Regions from separate parts of the Jeotgalibaca ciconiae genome, predicted to be linked through region 2. Evidence: predicted binding sites of a transcription regulator. Region 2 holds the regulator's gene; the other holds the start of a gene.
What was found. Region 2 encodes HrcA, which represses chaperone genes, less so after heat shock. Its sites were predicted from a motif close to TTAGCACTCNNNNNNNNNGAGTGCTAA; they were not measured.
Positions count from the first base shown of each region.

Region 1: groES (co-chaperone GroES) is a predicted target of HrcA. The motif match lies at 9,472-9,498, and genes of this name have one in related genera.

Region 1 covers NZ_CP034465.1:1,669,600-1,681,360, reverse strand. Annotated here, with positions in the region: gene EJN90_RS07965 (Gfo/Idh/MocA family protein) at 1-852, opposite strand, end outside; gene EJN90_RS07960 (AraC family transcriptional regulator) at 965-1,741, shown strand; gene EJN90_RS07955 (sugar transferase) at 1,793-3,187, opposite strand; gene EJN90_RS07950 (PTS fructose transporter subunit IIABC) at 3,549-5,447, opposite strand; gene pfkB (1-phosphofructokinase) at 5,437-6,372, opposite strand; gene EJN90_RS07940 (DeoR/GlpR family DNA-binding transcription regulator) at 6,369-7,121, opposite strand; gene groL (chaperonin GroEL) at 7,509-9,125, opposite strand; gene groES (co-chaperone GroES) at 9,158-9,442, opposite strand; gene EJN90_RS07925 (CPBP family intramembrane glutamic endopeptidase) at 9,662-10,336, shown strand; gene EJN90_RS07920 (YdiK family protein) at 10,390-10,605, shown strand; gene EJN90_RS07915 (redox-sensing transcriptional repressor Rex) at 10,651-11,286, opposite strand; partial or broken gene EJN90_RS14170 (ATP-binding cassette domain-containing protein) at 11,689-11,761, shown strand, end outside.
Region 2 covers NZ_CP034465.1:2,616,496-2,628,256, reverse strand. Annotated here, with positions in the region: gene dnaK (molecular chaperone DnaK) at 1-1,836, opposite strand; gene grpE (nucleotide exchange factor GrpE) at 1,889-2,419, opposite strand; gene hrcA (heat-inducible transcriptional repressor HrcA) at 2,435-3,481, opposite strand; gene hemW (radical SAM family heme chaperone HemW) at 3,594-4,730, opposite strand; gene ribF (riboflavin biosynthesis protein RibF) at 4,727-5,722, opposite strand; gene truB (tRNA pseudouridine(55) synthase TruB) at 5,751-6,665, opposite strand; gene EJN90_RS12150 (DUF1294 domain-containing protein) at 6,753-7,025, opposite strand; gene pepT (peptidase T) at 7,022-8,263, opposite strand; gene EJN90_RS12140 (Nif3-like dinuclear metal center hexameric protein) at 8,290-9,432, opposite strand; gene EJN90_RS12135 (tRNA (adenine(22)-N(1))-methyltransferase) at 9,429-10,130, opposite strand; gene rpoD (RNA polymerase sigma factor RpoD) at 10,425-11,552, opposite strand; gene dnaG (DNA primase) at 11,578-11,761, opposite strand, start outside.

The DNA of each region.
Region 1 (11,761 bases), 950 kb from region 2:
TCTCGGCGCCATTGTTCTCGTCGGCCCCGCTGCAGTATAAACAATTTCGTTACTCCAAGTAGGGTTACTTCCTTCCAACAATTGGATAATTTTCCCTTCACCTTCCCAATTGTCGATAATGGCTGTGCCAGCTTTTCCGGAAAGATGCCAACGCGGAAAAGGAATAAAACAATTGGTCGCAATCTCAACCAGAACGCTCAATCCATCCGAAAAACCTAATAATAGTTTTACATTATCGTCTACCTCTTCCGAAAAGACGCTCTTAACATGTGCCGTTACCGACGTTACCTTAGCGGGCGTCAATAGCAATAATTGATCAATTAAATGAACGCCCCAATCGTAAAGCATTCCACCGCCATTTACTTTAAAGTCACGCCAACCATGAAGAAATACACTCGAACCATTTACACGACTCTCAATAAAATAAGGGGTATCGATGATATTCTCCGAAAGGATTTTTTGGACAATTCGAAAGTCTGTATCCCATCGTCGATTTTGGTGCACGGTAAAAATACCAGCTGAGTTTTGACTGACTGCAATAATTTCTTCTAAGTCCTTTACTGACAACGTTACTGGTTTTTCACAAACAACATGCTTACCTGCTTCCAATGCTGAAATACAATAATCTTTATGGGAGTCATTAGGAGTGGCAATAATAATAATTTCAGCCGAACTTTCTAGAACAGCTTGGAAATTCTGAAAGATAGTCAAATTTTGCTTTGCTGCTTTCTCAAAAACTTCTTCTCTGATATCGTAGATTCCTATTACATCTATTTTTCCAATTTCTTGAAGAGCTTTATGGTGCCATGCTCCCATTCCACCATACCCTACAATCACTGCTTGCTTCTTCATTTTTCAGTATCCTTTCTTTACTCTTATTAGGTTTAATGGTAGCATTCAGGAAACGGTTACACTTGTCATAATTAGGAAAAAGATAGACAATACTTGCGCGAGGAGATTATTAATGAATATTCTTTTTGAACATCGATTAAATGAGCTTCAGGTTCACAAAACAAAAGAACTTTCATTCCCACCACATCTGCACAGTGAGATTGAAGTTCTGGTTGTGACAAAAGGGAGTATTACCATCATAAACGAAGGAGAAATGCGACAGATCCATAAGGGACAAACAGCAATCATCTTTCCTAACAGTATCCATGAATATGTCAAACAAAGCAGTGGTGAAATGGTTATGTATATTGTGAATACGCAAATTGTTCCAGAATTTCATGCTATTTTTTCCAATAAGCTGCCTGTCGACTTCGTCATTGATACACAGAAAATCGAAACACAGCTGACGGAAATCAACCAGTATTTTTTAGGCTTCAGGCAAACGAAAGCAGAAATGTTATCAAGGGCTTATCTTCATTTATTTTTCGCTCTTTTATTAAATAATTTGCCTCTTCATTCTCGCCCTAAAACGCAAGCACCTTCAACTGTCGTGCAAGTTATTCGCTATGTTTCCGAGCATTTTACCGAGCCACTCGATTTACAATCAGTAGCATCGGAAGTTGGTTGCAGCGTCTACACCGTCTCCCGGATTTTTTCTCATAAAATAAAAATTGGTTTCCGCAATTACCTTAATCAAATGCGAGTCGATTATTCGCGGCGCCTGTTACGAGAAACAGATTTAAAAATCGTGGACATCGCCCTAGAATGCGGTTTTGAAACGCTGCGCTCTTTTAACCGGGCCTTCACAAGAACCTACAACCAAACTCCCAGTGAATACAGACAAAGATAGCAGTGAATCGTATGGATTCACTGCTATCCTAAATTGTTTATTCTTAAATTTTTAATGAATCACTTTGATTCCTTTTGAAACTAACTCTTCTTCCGAATGAATCGTATGCTCCGCTTCATCTAGTCCACGAGAGCTTACTTTGTCGAATAAAATCTTCACTGTCTGTAACATAATCTTCAAGTCTAGAATCAAAGAATATTCTTTAATATAAATTAAGTCGAAATTTAATTTACTATTAAAGTCAGAAGCATATTTTCCATATACTTGTGCGTATCCAGTAATCCCGGCGCGAACGTTATGGCGTAAATAATAATGAGGATTCATTTTTTCAAATTGTTCTACAAAAAATGGTCGTTCAGGGCGCGGCCCTACAATCGACATATCCCCCTTAAGAACGTTGAATAGTTGAGGTAATTCGTCAATACGTAATGAACGTAAATACTTCCCTACCGGCGTAACCCGTACATCGTTACTTGTCGCTAATACTGGCCCTGACTCTTGCTCTGCCGTGACGCCCATACTACGGAATTTCAAGATTTCAAATTCTCTTCCTTCTTTCGTAATACGAGTCTGACGATATAAAATAGGCCCTTCCGAGCTTCTCTTCACTAAGATCGCAGCAACCAACATGATTGGTGAGCTGATAATAATCAAGAAAAGAGAAAAAAGAATATCAATCAAACGCTTTATGATACCATCTTCCGATGCAATTCTGAATGGCGATACCTCAATAATGCTTTCATCTTCGATGTTCATCATATTCGGATTAACCATTACTAAATTCTCAAAACTTGTATTTAAAAAGAATTTTTTATCTTGGCGCATCAGCAGATCGTAAATACGTAATTTTTCAGACTCTTCAATCTGGCTTGCTAGATAGACAATATCGATTTCATTGAGATTTTCTCGCACATTTTCATAATAATCAGAAAGAACGACATGCGAAACAATGTGACGAATACTTTTTGTGTTTGAAAAGTTATCTACTGCAGCAAAAACTTCTTTTTCCATTCCAACAATCATGACTCTTTTGCTTCCACTTAATTTTTGGTAAGTTTTAAAAACAACTAATCTCCACAAAAACAAGATCAGGCATCCAACAAAAAAGTTGATTAAGATTACTGAACGCGGAAATGCCAGCCATCTTCCTGCGAAAGTGAGTGCCATAATATAGAGTGACACTACAAATTGTCCGATAATGGTAATAAATAAGAAGTCACTTATCGATTTATTATAAAGGATGTAGGTTCCAAAAAGGATGCTCACAATAACAAATCCAATCGAAACATACACGATACTGCCTTTAAAAGCTTCCATGTTGCGATATGGAATATCCGGTCCATACCTTAAACGGAATGATAATAATAATGAACCGATGAATAGCAGTAATTCAATAACCATAATGAAGAATTTTCGTGCTTTGGTCCATTCCTCTTGGTGATTCACGGTTTATTTCCCTCCTTAAAGTCAATCTGACTTTCTACATTCTAGCATGAAATTCAAAAGAGGAACAGACCGAGAATAGTAGATTCATCTTTTACCATCTTAATGTTCAGCTAAATAGTGATCGTTAATGACATGAAAATCTTCTTTGTTTAATCCTGTAAAGGTCTCCCTTATTTCTTTTGCAAAAAGATTGTTATAATCTTTACACATATTTAATGAATTTTTATACTTGCTGGAAGAGCTGGTTCATTTCTTCTACGGGATAAATAGCCGGCATCCTTTTATTAAAATCAAAAGGGCATTAGTTGCTGCATTGAGAAAAGCGACTAGGAAAATTCCTAATCGCTTTTCTTGAAGTCTTTTATTCTAAAGTGATTTCTTCTTTGACTGTTTTATTTTTCCACAGTCCTAGAATCGTTGCTGAGATAACCATCCCAATTACTAATGTTAGTAAGAACATAAGAGGATTTTCAGCTAATCCAATCACAAAGATACCACCGTGTGGAGCTGGAATTGCTACATTCCACAATTGCGTTAATCCACCTGCTATTGCTGAACCAACGATAGAAGAAGTAATTACGCGTAGAGGATCTGCAGCTGCAAATGGAATTGCACCTTCCGTAATAAAGGAAATTCCTAGTACAAAGTTTGAAATACCCGATTGTCTTTCTGCATCCGTAAATTTATCTTTGAATACCAGAGTAGCTAAACCAATTGCCAAAGGAGGAATCATTCCGCCAGCCATAACAGCAGCCATCCAAGCTCCATCGCCTGTATCCGTGAAAATTCCAATAGAGAAGGCATAGGCTGCTTTATTAAACGGACCACCCATATCGATTGCCATCATGCCGCCTAACAACGCTCCTAGCAACACTGTGTTCCCTGTACCCATATTTTCTAAGAAATTCAACATTGCGGTATTAATTCCAGAGAATACTGGTCCAATGATGAAGAACATCAACAAACCTGTTATCAGAAGGCCAAATACTGGGTAAAGTAAAATCGGCTTCAATCCTTCAAGCGTTTTTGGTACTTTTCTAAATAGACGCTTTAATACATGAACAACATATCCTGCCATAAAACCAGCAACTAAACCGCCAAGGAAACCTGCATTTTGATTTACCGCCATCAACCCGCCTGCCATACCCGGTAATAACCCAGGACGGTCAGCAATACTATAGGCAATATATCCAGCAAGAATTGGAATCAAGAAATTGAACGCGGTACTTCCAATTGTATTAAACGATTCGAACAAGACACTATCACTACCGAAGCTGCTTTCAAATAAGAAAGAAATCGCCAGGATAATCCCTCCACCTACCACAAATGGAAGCATATGAGAAATTCCGTTCATCAAATCTTTATACAAGTTACCAAATACTGATTGGTTATCTTCTTCGTCATCCGATTTGCTTGCATCAACGTCCACACTTAGAATTGGAGCTTGTTGGTTCACAGCTTTATTAATAAGCTCTTCCGCTTTGTTGATGCCATCACTTACCGGACGTTGTAAAACGTGTTTTCCATTGAAACGATCCAAAGAAACTTTTTTACCAGCAGCAATGATTACTGCGGATGCTTGTTCAATTTCTGCAGCAGTTAAAATATTTTTAGCTCCTTCAGAGCCATTCGTTTCTACACGAATGTCAACACCCATTTCAGCAGCTTTTTTCTTCAAAGCATCTTCTGCCATATACGTATGTGCAATACCTGTCGGACAAGCTGTGACAGCAACTACAAATGGCTTTTTAGCGTCTTCGATTGTTGTTTTGTTTGCTTGCTCTTGACGCTCCTCTTCTTCACGACTCTCTTCTGCAGCACTGAAAATTTGTTGCACTTCTTCTGGGGTTGTTGCTGCTTTAAGCTGTGCCAATAAATCTGGATTGATTAATTGACGAGATAAGGAAGCCAACACTTCTAAGTGGACATTGTTTGCTCCTTCCGGTGCCGCAATCATAAAGAATAAGTGTGCTGGCTGTCCGTCTAGAGAATCATAGTCTACTCCTGCAGAACTTTTTGCAAAAACAACTGCTGGTTGTTGTACAGCATTATTTTTAGCATGCGGCATCGCAATTCCTTCACCCAATCCCGTAGAAGATTGAGCCTCTCTTGCAATGATCCCTTCTTTAAAAACTTCTCGGTCATTGATAATGTCATTATCTAATAAACTAGCAATCATCTCATCTAACACACCTTCTTTGGTGGTTGACTTTAAATCCATAATCATGAGCTCTTTTAATAGAACATCATTAATTTTCATTCTTTTCAACTCCATCTATTTTTTTTATTTTTATTAAATCTACAAGTTTTTCAATATCTTCCCTTTTCGCTAAATCATCAGAGAAGGCTGTTGCACTTCCACAAGCAACACTAAAAGTGAAAGCTTCTAATGCATCTTTTGTCTGTGTATAGATTCCCACAAATCCTGCAACCATCGAGTCTCCCGCACCTACAGAATTTTTTACTTTTCCTTTTGGCGCTGTAGCGTGATAAACTCCTTCTTCCGCGAATAGGATGGCGCCTTCTCCTGCTAAAGAAATAATGGCAAATTTAGCACCTTGTTCCAGAAGTTTCTTTCCATAAGGAATCATTTCTTCGATCGAATGCAACTCGACATTGAACAAATCTCCCAATTCATGGTGATTTGGTTTTACTAACAAGGGTTGATATTTCAAAGCATTTTTCAAATCATTTCCTGTTGTATCTATTACAAAGGCACTCTTCTTCGCTACTAAGTTCTGAATAATCGTTTCGTAATAATCCTCTGGTAAACTCTTTGGACGACTGCCAGACAGAATGACTGTATCTTCTTCCGTAAAGCCGTCAAAATGCTTCAGGAATTCATTAGCCGTGCTCTCTGAAATATGAGGTCCTTCCCCATTAATTTCAGTCTCTTCTCCAGCTTTCAATTTCACATTAATTCGAGTATCGTCTTCCACTTCTGTAAATTCTGTTTGAATTCCTTCATCAATCAACCAGTCTTCCACAAACTTTCCAGTAAATCCTCCTACAAATCCTAAAGCAGTATTCGATACTTGCAGCTGATTTAATATTCTAGAGACATTAATCCCTTTCCCTCCCGGCAATTTGAAATCTTGTTTAATCCGATTGACATTGCCGATCTCTAAACCATCCAGATGAACAATATAATCAATCGAAGGATTCAAAGTAATGGTATAAATCATGATTCCACCTCCCATATATTTGTCTGCTCTGCTATTCTATTTTTCAACTCTTCAGATAAACGACTGCTAATTAAGTTGCCATCTTCTAAATTTGCCACTTTTGAAAAAGTTACTTTATTCATTTTTGAAGAATCTGCAAGAAAGAAACTACGATTTGCACTTTGCATAACTAATTGCTTAATGACCGCTTCTTCCATATCAGGAGTCGTATACCCAAATTCCAAATCAACACCGTTAATTCCTAAAAAAGCTTTGCTAAAATGATAAGTCTGAATTTGCCTCTGTGCTTCCGGTCCAATGACTGCCTTCGTGTGACGTTTGATTCTCCCACCAATTTGTATTGTTTGAATGTTTAGATCCGTCAACAATGATGCGTGAGGAATCCCATTCGTAATAACGGTAACTTGTTTATTTTTTAAAAATGGTATCATGTCATAGGTTGTAGAACCCGCATCAAGATAAATCATTTCACCGTCACGAATCATTTCGACTGCAAACTTAGCAATCCTCTTCTTCTCGTCTGTATTTTTGACCGATTTCTCTTCCATCATGTCTTCATTCGCAACATTATAAATCCGTCTCGCTCCACCATGAATACGAACTAATTTTTCTGATTCTTCCAATTTTTTCAGATCTCTTCGTATTGTGGACTCAGATGTCTTGGTCAAATCCACTAAATCCTGTAATTTAACAACTGGCTCTTTTTCTAAGCTCCCCAGAATCACATGGTATCTCTCTTCTGTAAGCACTTTCCTCACCTCATTAAAACTATACCACCTTAAAACGCCAAAATCAATCATTTGCAATCAAAAACATCCAAAATGTTTTATTTTTCTTTTTTATTTTTTAGAAAACGGTCAAGATTTGGCAGCCAGACATAGAAAGCAAAACTTATAGTCGTTTAGTCTAAAATAAAGATGTTCCAGAGTATTTTACGGTTTGAATGTCTTTATATTTTTAGAATAATGTTGTTCCACGGTAAATTTCCTGTTGAACATCGTTATTTTTTGAAAATAAAGATGTTCAGCCTCAGAATACTCTTTGATTGTCTGTTTTCATAAAAATAGGCAAAAAAAAGCGAGGACGAGTTTGCTCGCCTTCGCTTTTTCACTTCTAAATTTTTTTCACACTTTTGATTACATCATGCCCATTCCTGGATCCATTGGCGGTTGTGGTGATTCTGGAGCTGGCTTGTCTGCTACTACACTTTCTGTAGAAAGAATTAATCCAGCAACGCTAGCTGCGTTTTGCAATGCAGAACGGACAACTTTAGCTGGGTCAACAATTCCTGCTTCAATCATATTTACCCACTCACCAGTTGCAGCGTTATATCCAATTCCTTGCTCTTCGGTTTTAATTCTTGCAGCGATAACAGAACCTTCCATACCTGCATTTTCTGCAATTTGTCTTACTGGCTCTTCCAATGCACGAGCGACAATACGAGCACCAGTCGCTTCATCACCTTTTAACTCCAATGCATTTACACGTGATTGGACATTAACGAGTGCAATTCCACCACCAGAAACGATTCCTTCTTCAACTGCCGCACGAGTTGCATTCAAAGCATCCTCAATACGTAATTTACGTTCTTTTAATTCCGTTTCTGTTGCAGCACCAACTTTAATCACTCCAACTCCACCAGCTAATTTAGCCAAGCGTTCTTGTAGTTTTTCACGATCAAAGTCAGAGGTTGTTTCTGCTGCTTGTGAACGAATGATTGCAACGCGTTGTTCAATCAGTTCTTTTTCACCCGCACCTTCAACAATTGTCGTGTTGTCTTTTGTAACAACCACTTTGCTCGCATTACCTAAGTGCTCAATTGTTGTATCTTTTAATTCTAGTCCTAAGTCTTCTGCAATAACTGTACCGCCTGTTAATACTGCGATATCTTGCAACATTTCTTTACGACGGTCACCAAAACCTGGTGCTTTAACAGCTGCAACATTAAATGTTCCGCGTAGTTTGTTTAACACCAGCGTTGGCAATGCTTCGCCATCTACGTCATCTGCAATAATCAATAATGGACGGCCTAATTTCAAGATTTCTTCTAATAATGGTAAAATATCTTGAATATTTGAAATCTTACGGTCTGTAATAAGGATAAATGGATTTTCTAAATCTGCTTCCATCTTATCGTTGTCCGTTACCATGTATTGAGATAAGTAACCACGGTCAAACTGCATTCCTTCTACAACATCCAATTCTGTTTCAATACCTTTGGATTCTTCAATGGTAATAACACCATCGTTACCAACTTTTTCCATTGCTTCGGCAATCAATTCACCGACTTCAGCAGAACCAGAAGAAACAGCCGCAACTTGTGCGATGGACTCTTTTGAATTAACTGTTTGAGAAATCTCCGCTAATCCAGCTACAGCTTCTTTTGTAGCCATTTCAATCCCACGGCGCACGCCTACTGGATTTGCTCCAGCTGTAACGTTTTTCAATCCTTCACGCACAATTGCTTGTGTTAATACAGTCGCAGTTGTTGTTCCGTCACCAGCAATATCATTTGTTTTAGAAGCTACCTCAGAAACAAGTTTTGCACCCATGTCTTCGAAATGGTCTTCTAATTCAATTTCTTTTGCAATTGTAACTCCATCGTTTGTAATTAACGGAGAACCGTATGCTTTTTCTAAAACGACATTGCGTCCTTTTGGCCCTAATGTCACTTTAACTGTATTAGCTAACATATCTACTCCACGTAATAAAGCTGCTCTAGCATCTTCGGAAAATTTAATATCTTTTGCCATCGTATTTGTTTCACCTCATAAATTTATTTTAATTACCCAATGATTGCAACGATATCTGTTTCTTTCACAACAAGATAGTCTTTGCCTTCGTACTTAATATCAGTACCGGAATATTTTTCAAAAAGAACGCTGTCCCCTTCTTTGACAACCATGTCGATCTTTGTACCGTTATCTGTCACTCGTCCGTCTCCAATTGCAATCACTGTACCCGTTTGTGACTTTTCTTTGGCAGATGATGGTAACACAAGGCCGCCAACTGTTTGTTCCTCTTCTTTCGCAACTTCAATGATGACGCGATTTCCTAATGGTTTTAACACAAATATCCCTCCAGAATTTTTAGAATGAATTAGCACTCTAACTCGAAGAGTGCTAACCTATGTATCTATCTTAATCAAATCTTCGAGCGATTGCAAGACAAATCCATTAATTTTTTCTAAAAATATGATATACTTTCATTTAGGCTTTTAAGTAATGAAGAAACTTTACTTAAATAAAATTCTATTACTTTTGTTACTTTAACAGAAAGGTTACGATTTATGAAAAAGAAACTTTCCGCAGCCACTCAAATCATCTTTTTGTATGTTGCTGTTCAACTATTACCTGTTCCACTTGTCTTTTTATTCCCGCAAAATAAACAGATAGAGATGAGCATGACACTATCCATACTTTTTGCCTTTATTGGTACTGTCGCAATGATTTTTGTGAATCAGCGTAAAGAATGGACTCCTATTACTGAAATAACAGAGCAAAAATCTGCATCCATTGGGAAAATACTATTGTGGGGTATTGCAGGCTTTATTGGCTCGATTATTATTCAAGTAATTACTGCAATCATTGAGATAAATGTTTTTGGGATTTCGCCAGAATCAGCAAATACAGAAAATTTGCTTGAATTGACAAGCAAATATCCTTATTTAATTTTAATGATTGTTTTATTTGCACCCATTATGGAAGAATTTGTTTTTAGAAAGGCAATTTTTACACAACTGTCCTCTTCTAATGTTGGAATGATGGGCTCAGCAGTAATCAGCTCATTAATTTTTGCCTTTATCCATTTTGATGGACATATGCTGGTATATGGAACGTTAGGACTGTGGTTCTGTTATTTATATTATAAAACAAATAACATTCTAACTCCTATTTTGGCGCACAGTTTAATGAATGCATATGCTAGTTTACCATTGATTTTCCCAGACTTATTTAATATGTAAGGACTGTTCTTTGGCAATAAAATGCAGAAATTTTAAAAGCAGAAAGGAAACATATGACTTTAAAAGACATCTTAATCCAAATTGGTATGAAATTCATTTTCGGGGCACTATTCCTGTACTTCGCTATCGATAGTGTGAATAATGCAGGATGGGGTTTTTTAGCCATTCTTAGTGTTCTCTTTGCTACAAACAATATTGTGCAGGGATTTCGGATGCTTGATACCTACTTTAAAATCAAAAAAAATATTGACGATAAAGATAATAAATGAAAAAACGGTTGAAAATCGTTCCATTCGATTTTCAACCGTTTTTTATTAGGATATATTGTTATCTAAGAAGTAAATCAACGTTTGTAACTCATTTGTTAAATCAACGTTTTGAATACGAACATCTTCTGGCACAGAAAGTCGAATCGGGGTAAAATTCATGATACCTTTTACTCCTGCTTCAACTAAATCATTGGATGCTTCTTGCGCAACATTTTGTGGGACAGTCAAAATTGCAACATCAATTTGTTGAATACGCAGTTGCTCAATCATCTCTGCCATAGAGTACACGGGCACACCACTGACAATTTTTCCTACAATTTCTTCATTTACATCAAAAGCGCAGCTAATACGTACATTATTACTTAAATGAAAATTATAATTCAATAAAGCGTGTCCCAAATTACCTACACCAATCAAGGCTACATTAGTCAAGCGGTCTTGATTCAGCGTTTTACTAAAGAAGTCTAATAAATAGGCAACGTCGTAACCATATCCTCTTTTCCCCAGTGCTCCAAAATAGGAAAAATCTCTGCGGATCGTTGCACTATCCACTTTTACTGCTTCACTTAATTCCGTAGAAGATATTCTTGTTTTTCCTGCATTATGCAAATATCGTAAATAACGGTGATAAATCGGCAACCGGCGGGCAGTTGCTCTAGGTATTTCATTAGTTGTAGACATCCTCTACACTCTCCTTCAAAATATTGTTCTCAAACAAAGCTCTATATACAGATATTCACATATCTTAACTAACTATTTCATAGTGTTATTATAGCATTAGTTTGTGAAAAATCTAGTATTTTATTCTAATTTGTAGTTTTTTGTGAAAAAATTTCTATTTTACTCTTTGTTCTTATCACCTTTCTAAATAAGGTGTAGACGTTTTTCACAATTAAAAGCTTTTGCAAATTCCTTATCTATCAGTTATATATTTTCTATGATAAAATTAGTTTGCATGTTCTTATTTGACATTATCTATTAATATTAAAAAGAGAAAGAGGAGTTATAAATGATATTATTGCAAGGCCAAAATCTCGCTCGCCACTTTGGGTCCGCAATCCTTTTCGAAAATATTCAAATTACCATTCAAGATCAGGAACGAATCGCACTTGTGGGAAGAAATGGAGCCGGAAAATCTACCTTGCTAAAAATATTA
Region 2 (11,761 bases):
TTAGTCATTGTCAACTTCTTCAAAGTCAGCATCAACAACATTATCGTCATCAGATGAGCCTTGACCGCTGTCAGCTCCTTCACCAGCTTCTGCTTGTTGAGCAGCTGCTTGTTCATAAAGTTTAACAGTCAAGTTTTGAACTACTTCATTCAACGCATCGCGTTTTTCTTTCATAGTTTCTAAATCATTTGCTTCAACTGCTGCTTTTAATTCATCACGTGCTTCTTCTGCTTTTTTCACTTCGTCAGCGTCAACTTTTCCTTCTAAATCTTTCAAAGTCTTATCAGTTTGGAAGATTAATTGATCTACTTCATTACGTAATTCTACTTCTTCTTTACGTTGTTTGTCTGCTTCTGCGTTAGCTTCTGCATCTTTAACCATTTTTTCAATTTCTTCATCAGTTAAACCAGATGATGATTTGATGGTAATTTGTTGTTCTTTTTGTGTTCCCAGGTCTTTCGCACTTACATTTACGATACCATTTTTATCAATATCAAATGTTACTTCGATTTGTGGGATACCACGTGGTGCTGGTGGAATATCCGATAATTGGAATCGACCTAATGTTTTGTTATCCGCAGCCATTGGGCGTTCACCTTGCAATACGTGTACATCTACCGCAGGTTGGTTATCTGCCGCTGTTGAGAATACTTGTGATTTGCTAGTTGGGATCGTTGTATTACGATCAATTAATTTCGTAAACACACCGCCCATTGTTTCAATACCAAGAGAAAGTGGTGTTACGTCAAGAAGTACGATATCTTTTACATCACCTGTAATAACGCCACCTTGGATTGCTGCACCCATTGCTACTACTTCATCCGGGTTCACTGATTTATTTGGTTCTTTACCTGATTCACGACGTACCGCTTCTACAACTGCAGGAATACGAGTCGACCCACCAACTAAGATAACTTGGTCGATTTCACTTTTCTTGATTCCAGCATCTTCAATAGCACGACGTACAGGAATTTTTGTACGTTCTACAAGATCATGTGTCAATTCATCAAATTTTGCTCTTGTTAATGTCATTTCCATATGCAATGGACCAGATGCTCCAGCAGTAATAAATGGCAGGCTGATTTGTGTTGAAGTTACACCAGACAAGTCTTTTTTCGCTTTTTCAGCAGCGTCTTTCAGACGTTGTTTAGCCATTTTGTCATTTGCTAAATCAATTCCATTTTCCTTTTTGAACTCTGCAACCATGAAGTCAATAATTTTGTTATCAAAATCATCTCCACCAAGGTTGTTATCTCCTGATGTACTTAATACGTCAAATACGCCATCACCAAGTTCAAGAATAGAAACGTCAAATGTTCCTCCACCTAAGTCAAATACTAAGATTTTTTCATCCGTATCAGTCTTATCTAGTCCATAAGCCAAGGCAGCTGCTGTCGGCTCGTTCACAATACGCTCAACCTCTAGACCAGCGATTCTACCTGCGTCTTTAGTTGCTTGACGTTGTGCATCATTAAAGTATGCAGGAACTGTAATAACTGCTTTATCTACAGTATCTCCTAAGTATTCTTCTGCATAACCTTTTAGGTATTGTAGAATCATTGCAGAAATTTCTTGTGCTGTATAGGATTTGTCTTCCACTTCAACTTTAAAACCAGCTTCCCCTATATGGCGTTTTACAGAACTAATTGTATTTGGGTTTGTAATTGCTTGACGTTTTGCAACTTCCCCTACTTGAATTTCACCATTTTTGAAGGAAACAACAGAAGGTGTTGTTCGATTTCCTTCTGGGTTTGGAATAATTTTAGCTTCTCCACCCTCTAATACTGCAACTGCAGAGTTTGTAGTTCCTAAGTCAATACCGATAATTTTGCTCATAGTTGAATATCTCCTCTAATTTTTAAATTTTTAAATTTTTAAAATACATTAATTATTGTGCCACAATTACCATTGCAGGTCGAAGTACACGGTCTTTTAAACTATAACCTTTTTGGACAACAGATACAACCGTATCAGCTTCTTGCCCTTCTTCGAGAGCTTGTACTTGAATCGACATATGGAAGTTTGGATCAAATGGTTCGTTGACCGGATTGATTACTTCAATGCCTTCACTCTTCAAAGCTTCCACAAAAGAATTATATACCATTTCAACGCCTTTTTTTAGATTCAATGCTTTTTCATCTTCTACTTCGATTTCTAAAGCACGTTCCAAGTTATCCACTACTGGCAGCAATTCATTTGCTAATACTTGTGAACGGTATTTCGCAGCATCTTGTCGTTCTTTGGCATTCCTCTTTTGGATATTGGCTAATTCGGCTTGTACGCGTAAATAGCGATCCTGTGTTTCCTCTAGCTCTTTAGTCAGCTGTTCTATTTCAGAAACCGTCTCTTCAACTTCTTCGACTGTTTCGTCTATTGCAGCAACTTCTTCGTTTTCATTTAGGTTTTGTTTTTCTCCCACGACGATTCTCCTTTACTATTCTTCATAAAAATCATGCATACTGTCTGATAGTTCATCACTTGTCACACGCATAATTTTGATAATTTCATCATACGGCATATTGGTAGGGCCTAGTAAAGCAATTAATCCTTTACCGCTCCTGCCAGCGCTGTATGTGGCCGTAATTAAACTTAAATTATTCAATAATTCATTATTCATTTCTGTACCAATCCGTACCGTGATTTGGTTTGGATCGCTTAACAGCAACGAATGCAATTCATTCGATTGATGGATCAATGAATAAATTGATTTAATCTTCTCTCGATCATTTGACTGATCAAAATCAAAATAGTTAAGGAGATTCATTTCTCCACCAATATAGATTCGGTCATTATCCATTTTAGAGATAATTTCTTTGAAGATAGAAAATAAATCCAGTTCATCGCCTACATACCTTGTCACAAGTGCAGGTATTTCCGTCTGAAGCTTTAGATAGACTTCATTAAGCTGTAAACCTGCTAATTCTTCATTAAATATATTAATGATTTTCTCAAGTTTGCCAGTATCAAAGTTTCTGCCTAAGGAGAACATCTTACTTTCAATATATCCTTTATCAGTCACTAGGATTGCCATGTACTGACCACTTGTAACAGGCACTAAACGAAAACCCGTTAACTTACTATTAATCTTCTCAGGACCAATGCTCAAGGCCGTGTAATTCGTTAAGTAAGAAAGCATTTCAGCAGAGGTTTCGATAATCTCCTGAGCTTCCTTATAGGGTGAACGTATCGAACGTTTAATCTTTTTCCTGATTAAATCTTCGGAAGAAGATTCAAGTCTTTGCTGGAGCAAATAATCAACATAATGACGATAGCCTAAGATAGACGGTATTCTTCCAGAAGAAGCATGCATTTTCTCTAAATATCCCAACTCTTCGATGCGCATCATATCATTTCGGATCGTCGCCGGAGAAACGGATAAATTTATTTCATTTAATAAGCTTTTCGAGCCAAGTGGTTCACCATGCTCAATATAATGCTTAATAATCTGGTTTAATATCATCAGCTGTCTTTCTGTTAACATATATTCACCTCGCTTTAGCACTTAAGCATACAGAGTGCTAATCCATAAACAAATTTATCACGATGCTATGTTTTTGTCAACAGATATCAACTGTTTTATTCTCAATCATTTATTAATTATCCATTAAGAAGGAACGGAACACTTCATTTCCTAAAAAAACGCCTTTTTTCGTCAAACGAATATAATCCCCTTCAATTTTAATCAACTTTTGATTAAAAAGCGTTGTTAATTCATTCTGGTAAATTTCCTCGACCGCTTGTCCATATTTTGTTTTGAAGAGCGTTTGGTCGATACCTCTCATTGTCCTAAGACCAAGGATCATCTCTTCCTCCATTTTATTTTGCTTGGATAGAGTGTTTTGATAAATAATTGGCGATTCACCTTGCCTTAGTGGCTCTAAAAAATGTTGAATCGGCCCATGATTGTTATAACGGACTCCATCAATGTAGCCATGAGCGCCCGCTCCAAAACCAAAATATGTATCATTATTCCAATATGCCAAGTTGTGTTGAGACTGAAAGCCCGGCTTTGCATAATTTGATATCTCATATTGGTAACGCCCAGCTTTTTCCATCGTTTCCATCGCAAGTTGAAACATATCCGCCTCATCATCTTCAGATGGCAATGGAAGTTTCCCTTGTCGCATTAAATTATAGAAAATCGTTTTGTTTTCGAGGATTAAGGCATAAATCGAATAATGCGGTAAGTCTAACTCCAATGCTTTTTGCAAGGTTCGAGTAAAATCTTCTATTGTTTGATTCGGTAAACGAAATATAAGATCAATACTGATATTATCAAAGCCAGCTTTATCTGCGTTCGCAACACAATCATATACTTGTTCTGCTGTATGGATTCTACCAATTTTTTTTAATATTTCATTATTGAAAGATTGAACACCCATACTGATTCGATTTACACCATGTGATTTCATTACAGCAAATTTTTCAAAAGAGACACTTTCCGGATTTGCCTCAACAGTAAATTCTGCATTTTTATCCAGAGGGAAATACGTTTGGACTCCATCCAAAAGTTTGTCTAATTGTTTAGCTGTGAGCGTCGTTGGTGTTCCTCCGCCAATATAGAAGGTACTGACCGCCTCCTTAGGATGCCGGCTCTTCATAATCGCCATTTCCTTGATTACAGCGTCCACATACTCGTCAACAGGTTGTCCTTCTAAAAATACTTTGTTAAAGTCACAGTAGAAACAGATGTGTTCGCAAAAAGGAATGTGTAAATAAGCAGCGGTCATTCCATCATCTCCAAATCAGAGTTCACGTCTGCATCCACGATTTGATCAGGATGCTGAGAAAAGTATTTTTCCGTATCAATTTGGTCTTGTTTTAACTGATCAATCAATCCTTCAATACCCGTAAATTTTACTTCATCACGTAGATAATGATGCCAACGAACGGTTACTTTTTCCCCATAAATCATTTTATCAAAATCAAAGATATTTACTTCGATGGTCTTTTGGCGGTCTTTTTCAAATGTAATATTATAGCCGATTGAGGCCATACCTTGATACCATTTCCCTTGAACTCTAATGGATACCGCATATACGCCTACTTTTGGTAACCGAATATACTTGCCTATTTTTATATTTGCAGTAGGAAAACCAAGTTCTCTTCCTCTTGCATCACCATGCATGACACGGCCATCAAACTGATAGATATAACCAAGCATTTGATTAGCTCTCTCTAAATTACCGCTATCTAATGCTTCACGGATACTCGTTGAACTAATCTTTTCTTTGTTGTCGGTTACTTGAGCAGAAACTTCGATAATGTCGAATCTTTTTTTTGCATAAGAAGGTAAATGAGCCATGTCAGCAATATTCTTAGGACCATAAGTATAATCAAAACCAGCGACAATTGCATCGGCATTAAGACCGACTATATACTGATCAACAAATTCTTGCGGACGTAAAGTTCCAAAATCATACGTAAAATCAATGATATAAAAATAATCCACACCTAACTGCTCCATCAAGGCTATTTTTCTTTCTGGAACAGACAAATATTTCATTGATTCTGCGTCCAGTTTCTTATATACAATACTAGGGTGTTGGTTGAAGGACATTACCGCTAATTTACTATCTCTTTTTATCGCTTCTTGTTTGGCTTTCTTTATAACCGCTTGATGCCCGATATGGACGCCATCAAAGTACCCCAAAGCTAAAACTACCGACTCCTTGGGGATTTCTTCTTTCTTATAAGGATGATGAATATATAATACTTCCATTATTAACTCTCTTTCCTGTTTGCCAAAATTAGGACAAAAACATTTTCCGTGGTTTTTTAAACCCTTCTCGACCAGGGTGATTTTCATACAATGCTACCAAATTATTATTATAATGGAAAGCAATCAGATTTATTTCTTCCATCCCTGGAAAAGCATCGGCTTCGATTACTGCTCCATTTTTCACTCTGCTCCACAAGGAATCGTTTAACGAAAAGCTAGGAAGTTCCTCAAAAATAAGATCAATAGGCTCTAAAATTGAAGAAACTTGATTACTTTCTGCCAGTTCACGAACTTGTGCTAATGTATAACAGTTTGTTTGTTCGAAAGGGCCGCTCTTCATGCGCGTTAGTTGCGACATATGAGCAGGATACCCTATTTTTTTGCCTAGATCTACTGCAAGTGTACGAACATAAGTCCCTTTTCCACAAGCCACAACAAATTTCCAAGAAACTGTTTGATTTTTTTCATTATATTTTGGATTGCTTGTTCTATTAAAAGAATAAATTTGAGCGGTTCTTTTAGGACGCTCTACTTCTTCCCCATTACGTGCGTATTCATAAAGTCTTTTACCATTTACTTTTACTGCGGAATACATTGGAGGTATTTGAGTAATTTCTCCGACAAAAGACTTCATACAACAATCAATCTCTTCATTCGAAATATCTTTTCTTACTGAAAGCTGTTCGATTATTTCACCATGAGCATCTTCTGTCGTCGTTGCGATTCCTAGCGTAATCTCTCCGGAGTATGCTTTTCCCATATCCGTCATGAATTCAGCGGCTTTTGTCGCTGGTCCAAGACAAATTGGTAAAACACCGTCTACTTCTGGATCAAGTGTTCCAGTATGCCCAACTCTTTTCATTTTCAAAATTTTTCGAAGTTGAAAAACACAATCGTGGCTGGTCATCCCTCGCTCTTTCCATAATGGCAAAATTCCATTCATTCTCTTTCCTCCAATCTTTACAACCCTGTAATTATAGCATAATCAAAGCTGCTTTCGAACCTTCATTCAAAAGCAGCTCTAATGAAATTAATGTAGTCTGTAATAAAAAATAAAACCCCATGCTAACAATCCTGCTAGATACCAGCCATAAAAATAAAAATGCTTTGTTTTATGTCGAAAGATCTTCATTCCAGCAATACCACCGATTCCTCCACAAATAGATCCTACTATTAGTAACATTTTTTCAGGGATACGGAATTGTCTTTTTTTTGCTCTTGATTTATCAATACCCATTAAAATAAAAGCAAGGATATTCAAAAGGAAAAGTCCAGCAAAATAAAATTCTTTGTAATCAATCATAGCTCAGAATAGTGTTGACTTTGACGAATAATTTCAACGATAACATCTGTAGCTTTTACCATGCTTTCTGCCGCAACGAATTCATAACGTCCATGGAAGTTCTCTCCACCCGCAAATATATTAGGCGTTGGTAACCCCATATATGTCAATTTCGAACCGTCTGTTCCACCTCGAATTGGTTCAATAATTGGTTCAATCGATAGAGATTTCATTGCTTTTTCAGCTAAGGTTACAGGACGCATATCTTTTTCAAGAAGTTCTCCCATATTATAGTATTGATCAGCAATCTCAATATTAATACGCGGTTCCTTAAAGGCTTGATTCATTTTTTCAGCAATCTCTTGCATATTTTTCTTTTTCTCTTCAAATAATCTACGATCGTGGTCTCGGATAATATAAACCATCTTACTTTCTTCAACGGTTCCTTCAATGCCCAAAAGATGGTAGAATCCCTCTCGTTGATCTGTTTTTTCGGGAGTTTGTTTTTCTGGCAGATAGCTGTTGTATTCCATAGCTAATGTAATTGCATTGACCATCGTGTCTTTTGCTGTTCCCGGATGAACATTTTTCCCTTGAATTTCAACGACAGCTTGTGCAGCATTAAAACTTTCAAATTGTAATTCCCCTACAGGACCACCATCCATCGTATAAGCAAAATCGCAAGCAAAAGCTTCTACATCAAAAAGATCTGCACCTTTTCCAATTTCTTCATCGGGACCAAAAGCGACACGAACTTCTCCGTGTTTGATTGTGGTATCTGCTAAAATGATTTCCATAGCTGTCATAATTTCCGCAATTCCAGCTTTGTCATCTGCACCTAGTAAAGTGTTGCCATCTGTGGTAATCAAAGTTTGGCCTTGATAATTTTTTAAATTTGGAAAGTCTTCCGGAGATAAAACAATATTTTTTTCTTTATTTAGGATAATTGCTTCTCCATCATAGTTTTCATGGATTTGTGGATTGACATTTTTTGATTCAAAATCAGCAGTATCCATATGTGCTATAAAACCGATTGCAGGTAATTTTTCATCTGTACTTGCAGGAATATGTGCAGTCACAAAACCATTTTCAGGATTGTATTGAATAGCAGACATTCCAATTTTTTCTAATTCAGGTATCAAAATTTCTTTTGCAAATGCAATCTGGCTAGCTGTAGACGGCACTGTTTCACTATTTTCATCTGAACGTGTATCAAACTTAGTGTAGGTAAGTAATCGATTAATTAATTGTTCTTGCATGGATTTATTGCTTCCCTTCTTAAAAACTATAATTGATTATCAAAAATAAACGGATTCGTGTTAACGGTAGACGGAATAATTTCTACATCCCAAGACAATTCTTTTTTCCACTCAGTTAACATCTCTCGCAGCTTCGGAATACAAACTTTTTCTATGTGATGCCCTGGATCAACAACTACTAATCCAGCTGCTTGCATATCGTGAGCAGTGTGATAATAAACATCCCCTGTTATATATACGTCTGCTTCTTTTTGGATTGCTTTCGGATAGTATTTTCCAGCATCTCCGCCACAGAGGGCTACTCTACGTATCTTTTTATTAAGGTCATTCTGAGGCGCAATCACTCGTAAGCCGTCTACTTTAAAAGATTTTTTCACATGTTTAGCGAAATCTTTTAAATTCATCTCTTTTTCTAAATTCCCTACTCTGCCTAAGCCAAACGTTTCTGCTTGTTTTTGGTCAACCGAGTAGGTTTCAAAAACAGGTTCTTCATAAGGATGTGCTTGATACATCGCTTCAAGAATAGTGGTGAGTTTCTCTTCTTCGAGAATCACTTCTATTTTCTCTTCCATTACTTTTTCTGGCTTTCCAACTTCTCCAATAGTAGGGTCCGCTTCATTCACAGGAGTAAAGCGACCAATTCCTTCTAAAGTGTAAGAACAATCTTTATAGTTATCGGTTATCTTTCCAGCGCCTGCTGAAGTAATTGCTTGCCTGACAACTTCTGCGTGTGTTTCGGGAACATAGACAGCCAGACGTTTTAGACAAATGGTTTTACTCACATCCATTATTTCTACATCGTTTAACCCTAATTGATCTGCCAGCCAATCATTCATACCACCATTTGCGTTATCTAGATTGGTATGCGCTGCATATACGGTAATATCATTCTTCATTAAATCAGCATACATTTTTATTTGGGGATTAGCTAAATCTAAACGAGCAATAGGACTGTAGATAGGCGGATGGTGTGCTAATATGAAGTCTATGTTTTTTTCAATTGCTTCTTGAACCACTTCTGGCCGCACATCTAGAGTAACCATAATTTTTTTTATGGTTTTTGAAAGATCACCGACATGTAAACCTACTGGATCTCCATCCTCAGCTAACCAAAGAGGGACTTCTTTCTCAAAGTGTTTCACAAAATCAAATCCGATAAGAGTTTTCATGAAATCTCCTCCTTGATTTTTTTCATTATTTTTTTGACCTCTATTTTTTTATCTGAAACATCTCTTTGCGAATGGTCTAAACTATTTAAAATATATTCATATTTTTCATATTCGTTTTGCCATTTTTCAACAAACACCTTACTCTTTTCTTTCCGCAAAAATCTTCCAAAAACAAAATCTTCTTCAGCGTAGTTTGGCAGCTCGTCTGCTGGTTCTGCAACGATGATTTCATAAATTTTATTATTTTCCGAAATGATTTGTTCAGCTATAATGTTATATTGATTTTCTATTAACCACATTCGTAATTTTTTTTCCGCATTGTTCGGCTGCAAGATTAATCGTTTCACGTTTAACAATCGATTTTCCTCATTGCCAGAATCTAAAATCCTAGCTATTAAATCGCCGCCCATTCCGCAAATGGTAACTGTATCAATTTTATCCGCGGCTTCAATAACCGAAACACCATCCCCTAGTCTTGCCTGAACAATGTGTTCTACTTGAGATGCTTCAATTTGTTTTTTAGCGGAAGCAAAAGGGCCTACAACCACTTCGCCAGCTATCGCGAACTCAATCATTCCCTTTTGTGCCAGATTACAAGGTAAATAAGCGTGATCTGAACCAATGTCTGCTATCCGTGCACCTTTTTCTATATAGGATGCAGCAGTTTCTAATCGCTTTGATAATTGATTATCATTCATGTACTGCTCCTCCTTTCAAAATTCTTACTTCTCCTTATAATCTTATCAGTTTAAGCTAAAAAATTAAAGCATCGTTCAAAAAAAAGAGAGAGAGTGGGAAAAAAGGCGTTCAGCCCCGAATCACTGGAGCGAATCATGCTCAGATGGTTGCAGACCATCTGAGCATGATTCGTGAAGTGGACGTCGGGGCTGCCTTTTTGAGCACATTTACGCTACATTATTCGGGTATAGGAAAGAGGCTGGGAGTTTTTTCCCAGCCTCTCTCTTAGCCAAAGCGGGACAAGCCCTCTTTTCTTATTCTAAGAAATCTTTCAATTGTTTTGAACGACTTGGATGTCGTAATTTTCTTAAAGCTTTTGCTTCAATTTGACGAATACGTTCACGAGTAACGCCAAACACTTTTCCAACTTGTTCAAGGGTACGTACGTTCCCATCGTCTAATCCAAAACGCAATCTCAAAACATTTTCTTCTCTATCTGTCAGCGTATCAAGAACTTCTTCTAATTGTTCTTTTAATAGCGTTTGTGCAGTATGTTCGGCAGGACTTGTCACTTCTTGGTCTTCAATAAAATCTCCAAGATGAGAGTCATCTTCTTCACCAATTGGCGTTTCTAAAGAAACTGGTTCTTGAGCAATTTTCAATATTTCACGTACTTTTTCAGTCGGCAAATCCATTTCAGCACCGATTTCTTCTGGTGTTGGTTCGCGACCTAAATCTTGTAATAGTTGACGTTGAATACGAACAAGCTTATTAATCGTTTCTACCATATGTACTGGAATACGGATGGTCCTTGCTTGGTCTGCAATAGCACGCGTAATTGCTTGACGAATCCACCAAGTAGCATACGTTGAGAACTTAAATCCTTTTTCATGGTCAAACTTTTCAACGGCTTTCATCAACCCCATATTTCCTTCTTGGATAAGGTCTAAGAAGTGCATACCACGCCCAACATAGCGCTTTGCAATCGAAACAACTAAACGCAAGTTTGCTTCCGCTAACTCTTGTTTTGCTTCTTGATCGCCATCTAAAATACGAATTGCTAATTCTTTTTCTTCATCGGCAGTTAATAAGGATACACGTCCAATTTCTTTCAGGTACATTCTAACTGGATCATTGATTTTCACGCCCGCTGGTGCAGTTACTTCCTCTTCAATTTTTTCTTCTTTCTTTTCAACCTTTTTCTTCTCTTCGGTTTTCAATTGACGGGCAGTCGGACCGCCATCAGCGTCTACCACACTAACACCGCTATCTTCCATTTTTTGGATAAGTTTATCCATTTGGTCCGCATCGAGTTGGAAAGGTGTCGCTACTTTATCGGTTAGATCATCATAAAAAATAGATCCCAACAGTTTGTGTTCTTTAATCACCTGATTCGTTACTTGCTCGAGTGTCTTACCTTTTTCATTTTTAACAATGGCCATAAAAATTCCTCCATTTCAATACGGATTATTTCTTTACAAGTCTCAACTCTCTTGATAAAAGAATAATTTCTTCAAGGAGATGTCTAGCTTTATCTTTATCATTGTGACGTGAAGCTTCCTTCATATCACGCTTTTTTTGTCTTAATTGTTCTTCCAAACCAGCTTTAGAACTAATAATATGCACGATATCTGCTATTTCTTGATGGGAC